Regions from separate parts of the Janthinobacterium sp. SUN120 genome, predicted to be linked through region 2. Evidence: predicted binding sites of a transcription regulator. Region 2 holds the regulator's gene; the other holds the start of a gene.
The links. The regulator sigma-54, encoded in region 2, starts transcription at its own class of promoters, with help from an activator protein. The targets are predictions, from matches to a motif close to TGGCANGNAANCTGCTTT.

Region 1 (4,417 bases), on a different contig from region 2:
TATCATGGTCATCGTCAGCGAGTGCGGTGCCATCGATTCGCGGCCATAACCGACGCGCTTGCCGATCATGATGGCGCCCACCAGGCCGGCGACAGCGGCGTTGATGTGCACCACGGTGCCGCCGGCGAAGTCCAGCGCGCCTTTTTGCCAGATCCAGCCAGCCTTCAGGGCTTCGCTGGCCGAGGTGGCGGCGTTGGTGATCAGGTCAGGACCAGTCCAGAACCACATCATGTGGGCCGCTGGCAGGTAGGCAAACGTGAACCACAGCACGACGAAGGCCAGCACGGCGGCAAACTTGGCGCGCTCGGCAAAGGCGCCGACGATCAGCGCGCAGGTGATGGCGGCAAACGTGCCCTGGAAAGCGACGAAGACGAACTCGGGAATGACGACGCCCTTGCTGAAAGTGGCGGCGGCGGCAAACGTGCCCTTGGCCGGATCCCAGATGCCGTTCAAGAACAGGCGGTCGAAGCCACCGAAGAAGGCGGTTTTTTCCGTGAAGGCGATCGAGTAACCGTAGATGCACCACAGCACGATGACCAGCGCGAACACCATGAACACTTGCATCAGCACCGACAGCATGTTTTTCGAGCGCACGAGGCCGCCGTAGAACAGGGCCAGGCCGGGGATCGTCATCAAGATCACCAGCAAGGTGCTGATCATCATGAAACTGGTGTCGCCCTTGTTGGCAACGGGCGCGGCGGCTGGCGCGGCAGCGGCCGGGGCCGGAGTGGCGGCAGCCGGTGCTGCTGCGTCAGGCACGGGCGTCACGGCCGGGGCGGCGACGGCCGCGGTCGTGGCCGCCTCCGTCTTGGCGGGCGCATCGGCAAAGCTCGGCGTGGCGACGCCAAACGCACACAGACAGGCTATCCCGGCTAGCAATTTTGTTATATTTTTATGCATCAATATTCCCCTTAGAGCGCTTCGTTGCCGGTTTCACCGGTACGGATGCGGATGACCTGTTCCAGGTTGTAGACGAAAATCTTGCCATCACCGATTTTACCGGTACGCGCGGCGCCTTCGATCGCTTCGATGGCCTGGTCGACAATGGCGTCATCGACGGCCGCTTCAATCTTGGTTTTTGGCAAGAAATCAACGACATACTCGGCGCCACGGTAGAGTTCCGTGTGACCTTTCTGGCGGCCGAAACCCTTGACTTCCGTGACGGTAATGCCTTGCACATTGATAGCCGACAAAGCTTCGCGTACTTCGTCCAGTTTGAACGGTTTAATGATTGCAGTAATCATTTTCATGGCTGTCTCGCTTAAAAGGTTTTCGATACGGTCAGCACGAGACCGGATTTCGCCAGATTCTTGCCATTCGGTGCCAGCGATACGATATTGGCCTTGACGACCGCCAGGGCAACGGTCGCCATGCCGAAGTCCTTGGTCACGCCGATCTTGTAATCGCTGTAGCTGAGGGAATCGTTGTGTTCTACCTTCTGGCGCCCGGCGTGCAGATTCAAGATGTAACCGTCGTGCACCTCGACGTTGGCACCCACGTCGAGGTAGCCGCTGTTCTTGCTGTCGGCCACGCCGAACAGATTGGTGGTCGAATGCGAGTACTTGATGTACGCGGGACCATAGCCCAGTTGGCCATACAGCTCGAAGGTGTTGGCATTGGTGCTCAGTCCATTCGATGGGTAGAAATAGTACAGGCCGCCCACGTCATAGGTAAAATCCTTGCTGATCTCGCCCCGCTTGCCGCCGTAGATATCCCATTCCAGGTTGGTATCGCCGCCGCCGTCCTTGATCCATTTGATGCTCGACAGCCAGGTGCCCACATACAGGCCCGTCGGGTTATGGGTATAGTCGGCACCGCCGCTGATGGCCGGGTTCAGGCGGCTTTGCGAGATGCCGCGGTAACGGTAGTCGCTGGTCAGCGCCACGTTGTAGCTCACCACGTTATCCGGTACGGCTTCGGCCGCAGCAGGCGCCGCCACTGCATCCTGGGCCATGGCGCTACCGCACAAGGCGGTCATGGCCAGCGTCAACGCTGCAGCTAAAGTCATGTTCTTGGACAGATTCTTCATGGCGATTCCCTTTTATTGAACTTTTAAAGCGGTTGAGGTTTAAAATCTTGGCTGGAGATCACAAAGCGTTCATACCTTCTTTAGCAGAATACGTGCCAGCTCTATTGCCACCTTGACAGGTGCATTTCCGTCCATACATACCCTGCACACGGCCAGGAATGCGGCAACGGACTGCTGAAGCACAATGAAGCGCCCAGTTTCGCACCAGATTAACGCCGCTGTGCACCGCAATGGTGCGATGCACAGGCCGCACCATAAAAGGACTGACCATGGACATGAATACCTTCTTTAACGACTTGCAGGGCAAGATCCATCAAGCCATCGAAAACTCGCCGGCCAAGGATATCGAGAAAAATGTGAAATCGATGATGACCCAGGGCTTCGCCCGCCTCGATCTCGTCACGCGCGAGGAATTCGATATCCAGGCGCAAGTGCTGGCCAAGACCCGTGCCAAACTGGATGCACTGGAATTGCGCCTGATCGAACTGGAAACGCGCCTGAACGATCCAAAAGCCTAAGCAGCCGCTGCACGCAGGGCGCCGTAATCGGCGACCTTGCTGGCATACCTCAAGCCTCACACCTTTTCAAGCGCTAGACTGATCCTGCCCGCGTCCGCGCTACAGGGGAGTCTGATGAGCCTGGCCGTCCTGAAAAGCCGCGCCCTGGCCGGCATGGAGGCGCCCGAGGTAAGTGTCGAAGTCCACCTTGCCAATGGCTTGCCTTCGTTTACGATAGTCGGCCTGCCGGATACGGAAGTGAAGGAGTCGCGCGACCGCGTGCGTGCCGCGTTGCAAAACTGCGGCTTCGAGATGCCAGCGCGGCGCATCACGGCCAATCTGGCGCCGGCAGACTTGCCCAAGGAATCGGGCCGCTTCGACTTGCCCATCGCACTGGGCATCCTGGCCGCCTCCGGCCAGTTGCCGGGCGACCAATTACAGCACTATGAATTCGCGGGCGAACTGTCGCTGTCTGGCCAGTTACGTCCCATCCGCGGCGCCCTGGCCATGACCTTTGCCATGCAGCGCAGCCAGTCAGGCACGCCACGCGCCTTCATCCTGCCGCAGGCGAACGCGGACGAGGCGGCTCTCGTCAGCGATGCCTGCATCTATCCCGCCCACAGCCTGCTCGAGGTCTGCGCGCATTTTGCCAGGCACGCCAGCCAGACTGCCCTGCAACGCCACCAGCCCGTGCTGGCAGCGCACGCTTTTCCCTATCCCGACTTTGCCGACGTGCAAGGGCAGCTGCAGGCGCGACGCGCACTGGAAGTGGCGGCAGCGGGCGGTCACAACGTCCTGATGGTGGGACCACCGGGCGCAGGCAAGACCATGCTGGCCAGCCGCTTCCCCGGCGTGCTGCCGCCCATGAGCGATGACGAGGCGCTGGAATCGGCGGCCGTGCATTCGCTGGGCAGCCACTTCAAGGTGGAGCATTGGAAACGGCGGCCCTACCGCGCCCCGCACCAGACGGCGTCCGGCGTAGCCCTGGTGGGCGGCGGCAACGTGCCGCGGCCAGGTGAAATCTCGCTGGCCCACTGCGGCGTGCTGTTTCTTGATGAAATTGCCGAATTCCACCGCCGGGTGCTCGACGTGCTGCGCCAGCCCATGGAATCGGGCGTGATCAGCATTTCACGCGCGGCACGCCAGGCCGAGTTTCCTGCCCGTTTTCAATTGATCGCCGCCATGAATCCCTGCCCGTGCGGCTATCTGGGCCACGCTTCCGGTCGTTGCCGCTGTACGCCAGACACCGTATTGCGCTATCACAATCGTCTGTCGGGCCCCCTGCTCGACCGTATCGACCTGCAGATTGAAGTGGCCGCCATGCCGCCGACGGCGCTGGGGCGACGTGCAGGTGCCGGCGAAAGTACGCAAGCGATCGCCGCGCGGGTAGCGGCAGCCTATGCCTTGCAGTTGGCACGTCAGGGAAAAGCGAACCAGCAGCTGAGCAACACAGAAATCGAACAACATTGTCGCCTGGAACCACATGGCGAACAGTTGTTGCATGGCGCCATGACACGCCTGCACTGGTCGGCGCGCACCTACCACCGGGTGCTGCGCGTGTCGCGCAGCATCGCGGACCTGGCGGGCAGCCCCGCCATCACGCAACCGCATGTTGCCGAAGCGATCCAGTACCGGCGCGTACTGCGCGAGATATAAGGCAAGCTGTGAACCCCGCACGTGCGCGATTGCGCGTGATTGGCAGCGCTGCTACCATCTGTTGATGAAAAAAACATCACTTGCCCTCTTTCTGGCTACGCTCGCGGCCGCCAGCGTCCTGTCTGCCTGCAGTCCGAAATTCGACTGGCGCGACTATCGCAGCCCCGACGCCCAGTTCACGGCCCTGTTTCCGGGCAAACCGGCCGTGCTGACGCGCGAAATCGATCTCGACGGC
Region 2 (4,417 bases):
CGTCGGCCGCGTTGATCGTCAAGCCCGTCAAGCCCAGGTACAGGCCCAGCTGGCCGGCCAGGCGGGACAGGAAATAACTGCCGCCCACGTCCGGAAACAGGCCGATATTGACTTCCGGCATGGCCATGCGCGTGCGGCCCGTCACGATGCGCAAGCGGTTGCCTGGCCCGGCTTGCGCCACACCCATGCCGCCGCCCATCACCACGCCATCCATCACGGCGATATACGGTTTCGGGTAGAAATGAATTAAATGATTTAAAGCATATTCTTCCGTAAAGAAATCTTCCAGCAGGGCGCTGCCGCCTTGCGGCGTGGCCAGACCCGCATCGTAAAAGAAACGGATGTCGCCACCGGCGCACAGGGCCTTATCGCTGCTGGAGCGGATCACGACGGCGTCCACCTGCGGATCGTCGCGCCAGGCCAGCAGGGCCGCGCTCAGGGCGCGCACCATCTCCAGCGACAGGGAATTCAAGGCTTTCGGACGGTCGAGCACGATGTGCCCGGTGCGGTTGCGGATGGAAGTCTGGACGAAGTCGCTCATGGCAGGCTAGAAAGAAGTGAAAGTGCGAATATTCTAATACCTGCGCGGGGAACATTGCGTTCCGCTGGGCGCAAAAAAGGGCGCAATGTGCGCCCTTAGTTGATCACAACTGCTGGAAGCGGGTGGCCTTAGACGGCGACGACGGCTTCTTCCTCGGAGTTGTCTGGCAGATGCTTGATCGCCTCTTTACCGTGCCCTTGCACTTTGGTTTTGTATTTCATCACTTGCCTATCGAGCTTGTCGATCAGGGTATCGATCGCGGCGTACAGGTCGTGCGCCAAGCTTTCCACATAGACAGTCTTGCCGCTCAAACGCAGGTTGACTTCAGCCTTTTGACGTTTTTCTTTCTCTTTGAGGTTATCCACGGTCAGAATCACGGCGATATCGATGACTTGATCGAAATGACGTTTCACGCGCTCCAGCTTCGTTTGTACGTATTCACGGATGGCTGGTGTCACTTCGAGATGATGTCCGCTGATGGTGAGATTCATACACACTCCTAAAGATGATCGGGTTCGTGCGGTCCATCCTATCCGGCCCGCAGAGGAACCGAAAAAAACTTACAAACACTTACGCAGGCTCACTGGCGGAATTTTTAATGCTTCCCGGTATTTGGCAACAGTACGTCGCGCAATCACCATGCCTTGTTCCCCCAGCATGTCCGCAATCTTACTGTCGGATAAAGGATTTTTAGGGTCTTCTGCTCCTGTCAGTTGCACGATCAATGCCCGTATCGCCGTCGATGACGCTTCGCCCCCCGCTTCGGTGGCGACGTGGCTACCAAAGAAATATTTCAACTCGAACATGCCGTGCGGGGTCAGCATGTACTTTTGAGTTGTTACCCGCGAGATAGTACTCTCGTGTAAACCCAGTGTATCAGCTATTTCACGGAGCACAAGGGGGCGCATGGCAACGGCCCCATGCGAGAAAAAGTTCTTTTGTCTTTCTACTATCGCCTGCGCCACACGCAGGATCGTGTCGAAGCGCTGGCGCATATTCTTGATCAGCCACTTGGCTTCCTGCAACTGTGCGCCCATGGCGCCCTCCCCCTTGCCCTGCTTGAGCAAGTTGGCGTACATGGCGTTGACGCGCAGGCGCGGCATGACGTCGTTGTTCAGGGTGACTTGCCAGCCATTGCGCGCGCGCTTGACGACGACGTCGGGCACCACGTAATCGGAGACGTCCGAGGCGAACACGGCGCCCGGATGCGGATTGCACTGGCGAATCACCGTCTGCGCTTCGCGCAAGTCTTCATCGTCGCAATCGAGGGCTTTTTTCAGCTTGTTGAAATCGCGCTGGGCAAACCAGGCCAGGTGCTTTTCCACGATCACGAGGGCCATGCGCCGCGTCACCATGGCGATGTGCGGCAAGCGCTTGATTTGCAGGGCCAGGCATTCGGACGCGTTGCGCGCGCCCACGCCCGGCGGATCGAAACTTTGCAGCAGCGACAAGGCCGTGCGCATCTCGTCGGCGTCGATTTCCAGCTCTTCCGGCAGGCGCGCCAGGATGTCGTCGAGCGACTCTTCCAGGTAGCCATTGTCGTCGAGCGCGTCGATGATCAGCTCGACCAGCGCGCGGTCGCGCAATTCGAGCACCGTCACGCGCATCTGCTCCATCAGGTGTTCGCGCAGCGTGCAGTGATGAGCCTCCAATTGCGGACGCGAATCTTCGTCGTCGGGCGCCTTGCCCCGGCTCGCCTCGCTCCAGTCGCTGTCGCCGCCATCCGCGGCGGCCGGGCTGTCGCCACCCTCGCCGTCAAACGCTTCCGCTTCGGCCGGCGCTGCGGGCGCCTCCTGGCCTGGTGGCTGGGGCGGCCCTTCGGCCGGTGCGGCCGTGGAGCTCAAGGCCCCGTCGGACAGCAGGCGCAGCGAACGGTCGAGCGGATCGTCGAGGCGTTCGAGCAAGGGATTGTCCGTCAGCAATTGCTCTAATTCCTGGTGCAATTCCAGGGTAGACAATTGCAACAGGCGTATCGATTGCTGCAACTGCGGCGTCAGTGCCAGGTGCTGCGAAGTGCGCAGCTGCAATGATTGTTTCATTGGCTTACATGCGGAAGTGTTCGCCCAGATAGACCCGGCGTACCGACTCGTTCGCAATGATGTCGTCGGGGCGTCCCGACGCCAGCACCGAGCCCTGGTTGATGATGTAGGCGCGGTCGCAAATACCCAGCGTCTCACGCACATTATGATCGGTAATCAGCACGCCGATATTGCGCTCCTTCAAGAAACGCACGATGCGCTGGATCTCGATCACGGCGATCGGATCGACGCCGGCGAACGGCTCGTCGAGCAGCACGAAACGGGGATCGGTGGCCAGCGCGCGGGCGATTTCCACGCGGCGGCGTTCGCCACCGGACAGGGACAGCGCCTGGTTCTCGCGCAGCTTTTCAATCTGCAGGTCGGCCAGCAATTTATCCAGCCGTTCCTCGATCTCGGCCTTCGTCAGCGGACGGCCTTCGACGGTCTGGATTTCCAGCACGGCGCGGATATTGTCTTCCACCGTCAGCTTGCGGAAGACGGACGCTTCCTGCGGCAGGTAGGACAGGCCCATCTGTGCGCGGCGGTGGATCGGCAGGCTGGAGATATCCACGCCGCTGATATCGATGCTGCCGCCATCGGACGGCACCAGGCCGACGATCATGTAGAACGAGGTGGTCTTGCCGGCGCCGTTCGGGCCCAGCAAGCCCACCACTTCGCCGCATTCGACTTGCAGCGAGACATCATGCACGACTTGCCGCTTGCCATAGGTTTTTTGCAGCCCGCGAACGATCAGGGTGCTGCCGCAACGTGTATTTTCCATTATTTCTTTCCTGGCGCGGGCGTGGCCGGCGCTTTCTCCGCTGCCGGCGCCTTGGTCTTCGGCTGGATCACCATGCGCACGCTGCCGCCATCGGCGGTGCTGGTGCCGCTGTTGGAATTTTCCATCGCAAATTCTTCCTTGCGGCTGTCATACGAGATGAAGGCGCCGTTGGCCACATCGGTGACTTTCGCCCCTTCCAGGCGCGTCAGCTTGGCTCTGGAAAACAGTTTCACCACTTCCGTCTTGTTGTCGTATTCCACGCGCTCCGCTTCGCCTTCGACCCACAGGTCGCCCGCGCCATCGCGCTTCTGGCGGAAGGTCGCGAGCTTGCCGGGATCGGCCCAGAAGGTGATGAACTGGTAGCCTTGCGGGTCTTCCGTGATCAGGGCCCGGCCCGCCTTCATGGTCAGGGTACCCTTGACCAGCACGACGTCACCCGTCAGGGTGCGCACCTGCTTGATGTCATCGACGTGGCCGCTGCGTGCCGTGATGACGGCTTCCTTCTCGGAATCGGCCTTCTCGGCATGCGCCACGCCCATGATGGCCAGCGAAAATACGGTCAACAGCAAGATGTTCTTCATAATATGGTTTCCTTGTTTCATTCTGTCATTTTGCCGCCGCGGCCGGGCGCGGTTTCGGCGGGAGGACCATGCGCAGCGCATTCTGCACTTCCACGACGCCGGTGGCGTTATTCGCCTTCATGCCGACGCCATTGATGCGCGAGGCGCCCGTCAGGATATCGACAGGCACATCCGTTTCCATTCTTTCCTCGTCCGGGAACACCGTCAGCGCTTCCGTCTTGACCGTCAGGTTCTGCGCCTTCGGACTGGCCACGCGGTCGATCACGACCTTGCGGTGCAGTTGCAGCCGGGTATTATCCTGGTCGATATGCGCCAGTTCCGCATTCATGTTCATCGGCGGCATGCCTGGCGTGAGCTTGCGCACGAAGGGCTGGTCGATATCGGACGAGTCGTCCAGCGGATAATGCGTGAGCTTGGTGCCCGACACGATATAGCTGGGCTTGCCCGTCAAATCCATGCGCACCAGGCTGAAATTGGTGATGAAATAGTCAGGTTC

Region 1: the regulator sigma-54 is predicted to act here: its motif matches at 2,110-2,127, upstream of O0879_RS27330 (TorF family putative porin).

Annotation. Positions count from the first base shown of each region.
Region 1 covers NZ_JAPUBW010000007.1:263,631-268,047, forward strand. The annotation lists gene amt (ammonium transporter) at 1-900, opposite strand, end outside; gene O0879_RS27325 (P-II family nitrogen regulator) at 912-1,250, opposite strand; gene O0879_RS27330 (TorF family putative porin) at 1,262-2,029, opposite strand; gene O0879_RS27335 (accessory factor UbiK family protein) at 2,299-2,547, shown strand; gene O0879_RS27340 (YifB family Mg chelatase-like AAA ATPase) at 2,662-4,182, shown strand; gene O0879_RS27345 (hypothetical protein) at 4,247-4,417, shown strand, end outside.
Region 2 covers NZ_JAPUBW010000006.1:191,000-195,416, forward strand. The annotation lists gene O0879_RS25325 (enoyl-CoA hydratase/isomerase family protein) at 1-541, opposite strand, end outside; gene raiA (ribosome-associated translation inhibitor RaiA) at 670-1,032, opposite strand; gene O0879_RS25335 (RNA polymerase factor sigma-54) at 1,102-2,580, opposite strand; gene lptB (LPS export ABC transporter ATP-binding protein) at 2,585-3,340, opposite strand; gene lptA (lipopolysaccharide transport periplasmic protein LptA) at 3,340-3,921, opposite strand; gene lptC (LPS export ABC transporter periplasmic protein LptC) at 3,947-4,417, opposite strand, start outside.